DNA from 3 places in the Burkholderia sp. AU33423 genome. Region 1 is predicted to be linked to each of the others. Evidence: riboswitches for the same ligand, from Rfam matches in the RefSeq annotation. Region 1 holds a riboswitch; each other region holds the start of a gene.

Region 1 (3,266 bases):
GTCGCGCTGAATGCGTCGTGCAGTTGCTGCGGCATCAGCGCGCGACGCTGCGCAAGCTGCTCGGGTGGCCACGCGGCAAGCGGCCGGCCGTCGACCTCGACGTGTCCGCCGGCCGGCGGCTGCAGCCCCGCGAGGGTCGCGAGCAGCGTCGTCTTGCCCGCGCCGTTCGGCCCGGCGACACACCAGATCTCGCCGGGACGAAACACCTGGGTGAAGCCGTCGAGCAGCGTACGCGCGCCGGCCTTCAGCGTCAGGCCGACGGCCGCGTAGTTCATGTCGCCGGCCGTGGCGTGCAGTGCGGCCCCCGTCATCGCATCGGCCTCCTCAACAACATCCACAGGAACACCGGCACGCCGATCAGCGCGGTCATCACGCCGACCGGCAGTTGCGCGGGCGCGATCACCGTGCGTGCGAGCAGGTCGGCCGCCATCACGCCGCCGCCGCCCGCGAGCATCGCGGCCGGCAGCAGCATTCGCTGGTCATTGCCGAAGGCGAGCCGCAGCGCGTGCGGCACGACGAGGCCGACGAAGCCGATCGTGCCGGCCGTCGTCACCGCTGCCGCGGCGGCCAGCGACGCGACGAGATAGATCCGCACGCGCAGGCGCGCAACGGGCACGCCGAGCGCGAGCGCGGTCGCGTCGCCGCGCAGCAGCACGTTCAGTTGCGGCGCGGCCGGCAGCGCGACGCAGGCGGCCACCAACAGCGCCCCCCACGCGAACCACGGCGCAGTCACGCCGTTCAGGTCGCCGGTCAGCCAGAAGATGATCCCGCGCAGCCGTGCATCGGGCGCGAGCGACAGCAGCAGCGTGACGAGTGCGCCCCACCCTGCCGCGATCACGACGCCCGTGAGCAGCAACCGCGGCGACGCATCGCGCGATTCGCCGCGCCACAGCTCGCGGCGCGCGAGACCGAGCACGAGCGCGACCGACACGAGCGAGCCGGCGAACGCCGACGCATCGACGAGCCACCACGCGCCACCCGCGATCATCGCGACGAGCGCGAAGCCGGCCGCGCCACCCGACACGCCGAGCACGTACGGCTCCGCGAGCGGATTGCGCAACAGTACCTGCAACAGTGCACCGGCCAGCGCGAGCAGCGCGCCGCACGCGAAGCCCGCGAGCGCGCGCGGCAGGCGCAGCGTGCGGACGATATCGGCGAACAGCGCGTCGCCGCCATGCGGCACGAGCGACGCGAGCGCCTGCCATGGCGACATCGGCACGCTGCCGATCGACAGCGACGCGACGAACAGCAACGCGACCGCCGCAGCCAGCGCGGTCCAGATCGCGGTGGCGCGCGCGGCGCTCATGCCGCGCACGGCGCCGCACACGACGTGCGGCGCACCCGCTTGCGGCAGCGGGCCGGTCGTGACGTGAGCGCCGCGCGGACGATTGGGGTCAGCATCGAAGAAGATTCCGTGAAGCATTGCGCGCCCCGCCTCCCCGCAGGCCGCGCGTCACGAAGCCCGTGCGGGCTCCCCGTCTCGGCCGGTATCCGGGCTGGCGGCGGTCCGGCTCGCCTTCCCGCGCGATCACGCGCAGTGGCCCGCGTCCGCATGCAGGACCTGCACGCGAAACGCGCCCGAGCCGGCCTGCGTCACGAGACGCGGCCGCTTACCGTTGCGGGGGCAGCGCAGGTTGGCGGGCTTCCGGCGCCCGCGCCCTGCTTCCCGTTTAACCGCGCGTTCCACGCGCGAGCACCGAGGCGGCGCCAGTTTAGGAGCGGGTCGCGCGAGCGTCAAGGAAGCGTCCGGACACGCACGGGACGCGCTGATTCGCGGCAAGAAGCAGGGGTGTTACGACTGGAAACGTTACAGATGTCGGATTGCGCGTTATTCCGCGCTAAAATGCTGGGTCTTTAGAGGACGCAGCAAATGCTCAACGAACTCGAAACCCTATCTCAAAATATTGGCCGTCTGATTTCGCTGAACAAGCGCTATCACTCGGAACGGCTCGCGCTCGAGGAGCAGGTCGCGCAATTGCGCGCGGATGCGGACACTGTCCGCGCGGAACTCGCGCAACTGCGCGACGAACGCGATGCACTTGCGGCCGAGCGTGACACGCTGTCGGCAAAGATCGACGACGCCCAGGTGAAACTGAACGCGATTCTCGAAAAGCTGCCGCGCTCGAAAAGTGTGGAGCAAGCCGACAACCAGCTCGACCTGCTGGATGCGCAGGCGCGTACGGATGGCGATGACGCGGCCAGCCACGGAGAACATGCATGAGCACCAAGCAGATCGAAGTCTCGATTCTCGGTCAGGCCTATCGGCTCGCCTGCTCGGCCGAGACCGAAGCGGCGCTGCTCGAAGCGGTCGCGCGCGTCGACGCCGAAATGTCGAAAATCCGCTCGAACAGCTCGGTACGCGGCACCGATCGCATCGCCGTGATGGCGGCGCTGTCGCTGGCGTCCGAATTGCTGCGACTGCAAACGAGCGTGCGGCACGGTGAAGCATTTCCGGCGGAGGAAATCCGTCGTACAATGCACCAGATGAACGAACAGCTCGGCGCGGTGCTCGCACAGCACGAGACGCAGTAACGTTTTAATCGATGCGTCGATTCCCCTTGATCTCGGCGATCAACGGTGGTCAAATTGGCGCATCGAATCACAGTTCAGTCAGCTTCCCTGCCTGGTTCGCCAAGGTCATATATTCCTTGAACCAATGCCATGTGCACGGTTGCGGAAATTTGTAGCACGGGCGCGCGCGTCACTCTGTCTGATGTACCCGAAGTGCTGCTAACTGCGACCAATTCTGAACCTCAGGTTCAGGATGCCGGCCTAGCGGCCAAGGCGGGGGCCTATCCAACGGCATCGGGAACTCCCGATGCCGTTTCCTTTTGCAACAGCCCTTTCTGCGTCGATCACGATCCATGCAATACTGGCTGATGAAGTCCGAACCGGACGAAGCAAGCATCGACGATCTCGCCAACGCACCGCAGCGCTCGCTGCCGTGGACCGGCGTGCGCAACTATCAGGCGCGCAATTTCATGCGCGACACGATGAAGATCGGCGACGGCGTGCTGTTCTATCACTCGAGCTGCCCCGAGCCGGGCATCGCGGGTCTCGCCGAAGTGTCGTCGACGCCCTACCCCGACCCCACGCAGTTCGATCCGAAAAGCCCCTATTACGACCCGAAGTCGACTCAGGAAGCACCGCGCTGGCTGCTCGTCGACGTGCGCTTCGTGAAGAAGTCGCCGCTCGTGCCGCTCGCGGCGCTGCGCGAACACGACGAACTCGCCGACATGCGCGTGCTCGCGCGCGGCAATCGGCTG
Region 2 (3,266 bases), on a different contig from region 1:
GCGCGTCGGGCGCATGCCGCCCGGTCACGACGACGTGCACCGAATCGGGACGCGCGGCGAGCGTCGCGAGCACTTCGTCGAGCGGCAGGTACTCGTACTTCAGCACCGTGTTCAGCTCGTCGAGGATCACCATCCGGTAATCGCCGCTCTCGATCATCCGGCGCGCCTCGTCCCAGCCTTTGCGCGCGGTCGCGATGTCGGCGTCGCGGTTCTGCGTGTTCCACGTATAGCCGTCGCCCATCGTCACGAAATCGCATTCGGCCACCGCGCCGAGGAAGTCGCGCTCGGACGTGTGCAGCGCGCCCTTGATGAACTGCACGACACCGAGCCGCATGCCGTGGCCGAGCACGCGCACGGCCATGCCGAATGCGGCCGTGCTCTTGCCCTTGCCGTTGCCGGTGTTGACGATCAGCAGGCCCTTCTCGTTGACGGCGGCAGCCTGCTTCTTCTCGTGGCCCGCACGGCGGCGTTCGGTCATCCGTTGATGGGATTCGGCGTCGGTTTTCATCGGATTCGTCCTGTCGAAAGAAAGCGAAACAAAGGGTTCAAAGCGGGCCGGCGAGTGCGACCGTCACGCCGTCCCGGATGGATTTGGGGCCCAGCAGCCGGCCGTGCGGCGCCGCGAGCTGCGCGCACGGCTCGGCCACGCCCGCGACGCCGAAGCGGGCGAGCGCGGCGGCCGACGGGCCGCTCGCGGCCAGGTCCGGGTGTCTCGCGAGTTGCGCCGCATCGAACGCGACGAGCGGCCAGCCGCGTCGCGCGCACAGCGTGCGCAGCGCGCGGGCGCGCGCCTTGTCGGCGAGCGTGGCCACGAGCGTCGGTTCGGCGGCCGGGTACGGCATCAGCGCCGCGCGGATCGCAGCATCGAGTTGCGCGGCCGTCACGCCTGCGCGAAAACCAATGCCGAGCGCGACACGCATCATGCGCCGCCGCCGAGCGCGGCACGTACCGCCGGATCGTCGGCGAACGCCGCGACGCGACCGATCACGACGATCGCCGGCGAACCGATGCCGGTCGTGCCGATGCGTTCGACGAGCGTGTCGAGCGTCGCGAGCACGTGGCGTTGTTCGGGGCGCGTCGCGTTCTCGATCGCCGCGCACGGCGTCTCGCCGGGCAAGCCGCCTTCGCGCAGCGCCGTTGCGATCGCGTCGAGCCGGCGGATGCCCATGTAGATGACGATCGTCATGCGCGTGGCCGCGAGCGCGCGCCAGTCGGGTTCGTCGGCGCCCGCGCCGTGGCCCGTGACGAAGATCACGCCCTGCGCGTCGCCGCGCTGCGTGACCGGGATGCCGATTGCGGCCGGCGCGGCGATGCCCGCGGTGACGCCGTTCACGACCTCGACCGGGAATCCCGCCGCGCCGAGCGCGGCCAGCTCCTCGCCGCCGCGGCCGAACACGAACGGATCGCCGCCCTTGAGCCGCGCGACGCTGCGGCCCGCGCGCAGATGCGCGAGCATCGCGACGACGATCGTCTCCTGCGGCGTCGACGCATGACCGCCGCGCTTGCCGACGTGCTCGATGTGCGCATCGGCGCGCGCATGGCGCAGCACGTCGGGATTCACGAGATCGTCGACGAGCAGCACGTCCGCCGCGCCGATCGCGTGGACGGCCTTGAGCGTCAGCAGGTCGGCGTCGCCGGGGCCGGCGCCGACGAGCCAGGCGCGGCTCATCGGGCGCGGCACGGCGCGCACCGTGTCGTCACAGCGGAAAAGGGCAGGCGGGCGGCACGGCGGCGGCCAGCGGACAGGTAAACCATGGCGGATCGAACGAAGCCCGCGCGGACGCGGGCGGAATGCGCACCTCATCCGTCCCCCGCGGATCGGGCGTTCGGCGAGCGTCGGGCTCGCCCCTTGCGTCGGCCGGTATCCGGGCTGGCCGCTTGCCAGGCCGCAGCCTTCCCGCCCGGCTGACGGGCAGTGGCATCGTGGGCGGCCTGGGCGCGTGCGCGGGGAAGCGCGTCGCGCGGGCGGCGTACCGTTGCGGGGACAGCACAGGCCGGGCGGTGGTCCGCCTCCTGTTTCCCGTTTAACTGCAGGCGCGGAATGCGCATGCGAGCACCGAACGCGGCGCTACGATAGCACAGCGACTCCCCCGCGCGAACCGCCGCGCACGGCTTCCGGCCACGCGCGGCGGCCATCCGGAACCGGGCCCGGCGGCCCGCTTCGCCTTGACGCTCCCCGCACCGCCGCCTACACTCGCACGCGTTTTGGTGCTCGCGCGCGCCGCTCCGGTGCGCGCAGTTAAACGGGAAACAGGGAGCCTGCCTGCGCCGCAGTCGAGCCAACCTGTGCTGCCCCCGCAACGGTAAGCGAACGCGTCGCGCGCATGCGCCACGCAACGCCGCTTCGCCGCATGCCACGCGCGTGCGGACGACCGCCACTGGATGCCGCGCGCATCCGGGAAGGCGAAGCGGCGTGTTCGTCAGCCCGGATACCGGCCGAAACGTTGGGGTTCAGCGCCGCGGGGAGGCGGCGCATCGTCCACGGCCGCAGCAGGTCCGACGCCCGCGCATTGCCCGCTTCCTCCACCGATCCGTCTCCGCGCGAACCCGCGCCGGCCGGCGTGGCGAATGGCAGGCAGCGCGAGCCGGGCCGGCAGCAGCCGTGTTGGCATTCACGATGTCGACCGTTCGCAAGGAAGCACCATGTCCGATTCGTCGTCCCGCCCGTCCCGCGACTGTCCGTCCGGATCGCGCGGCGGCATGCCCGCGATCCGCCAGACGAACTGCCACGCCGCCATCGACGCGACGATCCCGGGCTGATTCCATTTTCGACACAGGACCTACCATGACCCTACGCAAGCTTCCCGTCACGATCGTCACGGGCTTTCTCGGCAGCGGCAAGACGACGCTGATGCGCCACATCCTGCAGCACGCCGAAGGCCGCCGCATCGCGGTGATCGTCAACGAATTCGGCGAGCTCGGCATCGACGGCGAAATCCTCAAGGGCTGCGGCATCGGCTGCGAGGATGCCGAAGGCGCGCAGGGCGAAGCGGCGGGCCAGCTGTACGAACTCGCGAACGGCTGCCTGTGCTGCACCGTGCAGGAAGAGTTCTATCCGGTGATGGAAGCACTCGTCGAGCGCCGCGCGGACATCGACCACGTGCTGATCGAGACGTCGGGCCTCGCGCTGCCGAAGCCGCTCGTGCAGGCGTTCAACTGGCCGACGATCCGCAACAGCTTCACGGTCGACGCGGTCGTGACCGTCGTCGACGGGCCGGCCGCCGCAAGCGGCCAGTTCGCGGAAAACCCGCAGGCCGTCGACGCGC
Region 3 (3,266 bases), on a different contig from region 1:
CGCGGTCATGTACTGCCGGTCGAACAGATTCGACACCGTCGCCGACACCGTCAGGTGTGAATTGATCCGGTACGACGCGCGCAGGCCCACCGTCAGATACGAAGGCAGATAGGTCGAATTCGCCGGATCGTCGAACGTCGTGCCGCCATAAAGCAGCGACGCCCCCGTGCTCAACGCATGCAGGTGCAGTTCATCCCACGTGTGATCGATGTTGAGGCTGACCGTCTGGCGCGGCCGGCGGTTGAGCCACGAGTCGTTGGTTTCGTCCTGCGGATTCAGGATCCCGACCGCGAGGCTCACCGGCGTCGAGCGGCCGATCGTCCCCTTGTACGACAAGTCGATGCCACGAATATGCGCGCGGCCGATGTTCATCGGCGAGAACGTCGCCGGGTTGTACGCGATCAGGTTGCTGACGCGCGTATCGTAGATCGCGGCCGTGAACGTACCGTACGACGTGTTCGCATCGACCGCAGCCTCGACCGACGTGCTGCGTTCCGGGCTGAGGTTCGGATTGCCGTAGCCGGGGTAGTACAGGTCGTTGAACGACGGCAGCTTGAACGCATTGCCGTACGACACACGCGCCGTGTACACCGGCGTGATCGCCCACGACAGCGCCGCGTTACCCGTATTCACGGATTGCCCGGCGATGATTTCATGACGCCCCGCGAGGAACATCGTCACGCTGCCGAGCGTTGCCGACTGGTGCAGCGAGAACGCGGAATCGTTGCGCGTCGGCACGCCGTTCGGAATGTCGACCGGCAGGAATGCCTGCTCGCGCGTGAAGTCGTATGCGAGCTTGGTTTCGCCCGACAGCGGCAGCCCGAACAGATGGAATCCGCGCGCCTGATGCGTCAGCGACGTCGACGTGCTGATGCGCTGCGAATTGATCTGGTCGGTCGGGATGGTCGGATCGCTCGCGTAGATGAACCCGCGATCGTTCGCATAACCGAACGACTGGTCGAACTGCGTGTCCGGCGTGATATCGAGGTGGAACGCGATACCGGTCGTCAGCTGATGATCGAGCTGGCGGTTCGCAAAGCCGCGGTTGTCGTAGGACAGATCGGACCGGTGATACAGCGCGAACGTCGAGATCGACCAGTTGTCGCGCGCGTAGCCGAGGCGCGCGTCGAGATCCTGCGCGTGGTACGGGTTGCGGCCCGCCTCATGCCCGTACGCGAACGGCCGCGTCGCGTCGATGCCGGCCGTGTTGTACGAGTGCAGGCCGAGCGAGTAGGTGAGCCCGCCGAGCGCGGCGAGCGGCCCGGTCGACGGCACCGTGCCCGACGTGCGCAGCTGCGTGTCGAACGTCTTGTTCGACCCGCCGCCGAACGACACGGTGGTCTGGTTCGGCTGGTTGGCCGCGCGGCGCGTGAAGAGCTGCACGACGCCGCCCATCGCATTGGCGCCGAACGACGCGGCGGCCGGCCCCGAGATCACTTCGACACGTTCGAACGCTTCGGTCGGCAGGTCCGCCCACGGCGCGATGCCGGTGGTCGGCGAGCCGATCCGGATGCCGTCGATGAACACGGCGACCTGGCTGGCCGACGAGCCGCGGATGCTGACCGACGCGGACGAGCCGGGCCCGCCGTTCTGCGAGACGGTCACGCCGGGCAGCGTTGCGAGCGCCTGCGTGATGCTCGGGTCGCTCGGCGACAACCGGTCGAGATCGGTGCGCGTGAGCACCTGGGTCGTCGCATAGCGCTGGTCGAACGACTCGGGCAGGCGGCGTGTGTCGGTCACGTTGATCGTCTGCAGGTCGGCGCCTTCGGCGGCCGGGGCCGGTTGCGCAACCGAGGTGTCGCCGGCTGCGTGGGCGAGCGGCGAGAGAAGCGCGGTCGCGGCGGACGTGGCAAGGAGGTGTCGAATCTTCATGAGGCTGTCGTTGTGGTCGGGCTGCGCATGCGTCGATCGTGGGCGGGCGGCGGGCAGCGCCGGTTTTGTTATCGGTGAGCGGGTTATCGCGCGACCGGGCCGAGCGGGCCGCGGTCGCGAGCATCGGCGCGGCACATGCCGGCGGACGCGATCAATACGGAGCGGCGCGCGCGAGCAGGCGGGCCGTGCATGCCGGCGGCGTGCCGGCGCGACGCTTCCGGTGAGGAAGCGGATGCGGTAACAGTGGACATCGGGCGGATCCTGAGGTCGGGCCGTCCATGCAACGGGCGACCGCCAATAGCGGTGCCTGGCGCGCCGGGACACCCCGCCCGGTGCGGCTGCTTGGACCTCGGGTCGATGGCAGGTCTCCTGGCTCGCGGGTCGTCATTCGTGCCGGCCTTCCCGGTTTCCCAGTGGCATGCAGTGGCACGGATTCGCCGCTCACAGTTGCGGGGGCAGCCGCAGACTCGAGGCGCGGCCTCTCCTGCGTTCCCTTTTGATCCCATCCCTGGGAACGATCAGCGCGCAAGGGTAATGGCGTGCGCTCCGGCGCGTCAATTGTCGGGCCGTGCGGGGATGCGAAAAAACGTCATCGGCGCGCAAAAACTTTCGAAATCCTTTCCTTCATGCGTCGATGGCGCGTTTCATGTCTGACGAAATGGCGTGGTTTGCTGCCATGCAATCGCGCCGAAACCGGCTCGGGGCGACACCCGTCCACCTGACGAACGCGCGACGGAATGCTTCCTCGCCGCCGAACCCGAGATGCGCGGCGATCCGTGCGACCGGCCAGTCCGACTCGCGCAGGCAGCGTTGCGCGGCCTCGGCGAGACACTGCTCCCGCAGCACGTGATAACCGCTGCCTTCGGCGACCAGCCGCCGCCGCAACGTCGCCTCGCTGACGCCGAGCCACGCGGCCAGCTCGGCGAGTGCCGGCAACGCCTGCTCGTGCGCGAGCGCCGCATCGAGAAAGCCACGCACCTGCTGCGCCCACGACACGACGGCCGGCGCCGCATCGATCAGGCGAAACGGAAAATCGACGAGAAACGCGTCGAGCTCGGCCGGCTGCCGGGTCACGCGGCACGCGAGCCGTGCGGCATCGAACGCGAAGCCGTAGGTCTGACGGCCGACCTCGACGGGCGCGTTGAACAACCCGAGCAGCGGCATCGCGTCGTCGCGGCGCGGATGGCCGAGCCAGACGTCGGTCGGCCGCAGCGGCTGCCCGATCAGCCAGCCGAACAGCTGCAGATAGCAGAACAACCCCGTCAGGTCGACGAGGCACGCGGCCGGGCTGCGTGTGCGGCGCAGCGAATCCATCCGGAACGTCGCGCGCCCGTCGCGCACGGAGAGCGACAGCGCGCCGGCGCGCGGGGTCAGCATCTCGCCGAATTCGCGCG

Evidence for each region. Region 1 has a riboswitch for cobalamin ahead of CFB50_RS13600 (FecCD family ABC transporter permease). Riboswitches for the same ligand answer to the same signal wherever they lie in the genome.
Region 2: linked by a shared signal. The riboswitch ahead of cobA (uroporphyrinogen-III C-methyltransferase) and the one ahead of CFB50_RS13600 (FecCD family ABC transporter permease) in region 1 are both predicted to bind cobalamin.
Region 3: linked by a shared signal. The riboswitch ahead of CFB50_RS26470 (TonB-dependent receptor domain-containing protein) and the one ahead of CFB50_RS13600 (FecCD family ABC transporter permease) in region 1 are both predicted to bind cobalamin.

The regions. Positions count from the first base shown of each region.
Region 1 covers NZ_NKFH01000005.1:245,896-249,161, forward strand. Annotated here, with positions in the region: gene CFB50_RS13595 (ABC transporter ATP-binding protein) at 1-311, opposite strand, end outside; gene CFB50_RS13600 (FecCD family ABC transporter permease) at 308-1,423, opposite strand; cobalamin riboswitch at 1,466-1,716, opposite strand; gene CFB50_RS13605 (ATPase) at 1,871-2,221, shown strand; gene CFB50_RS13610 (cell division protein ZapA) at 2,218-2,532, shown strand; RNA gene ssrS (6S RNA) at 2,614-2,795, shown strand; gene CFB50_RS13620 (EVE domain-containing protein) at 2,865-3,266, shown strand, end outside.
Region 2 covers NZ_NKFH01000004.1:1,366,524-1,369,789, forward strand. Annotated here, with positions in the region: gene cobO (cob(I)yrinic acid a,c-diamide adenosyltransferase) at 1-508, opposite strand, end outside; gene CFB50_RS09050 (cobalamin biosynthesis protein) at 546-923, opposite strand; gene cobA (uroporphyrinogen-III C-methyltransferase) at 920-1,669, opposite strand; cobalamin riboswitch at 1,840-2,076, opposite strand; cobalamin riboswitch at 2,190-2,455, shown strand; gene cobW (cobalamin biosynthesis protein CobW) at 2,786-3,266, shown strand, end outside.
Region 3 covers NZ_NKFH01000007.1:1,757,618-1,760,883, reverse strand. Annotated here, with positions in the region: gene CFB50_RS26470 (TonB-dependent receptor domain-containing protein) at 1-1,872, opposite strand, end outside; cobalamin riboswitch at 2,215-2,407, opposite strand; gene CFB50_RS26465 (AraC family transcriptional regulator) at 2,497-3,266, opposite strand, start outside.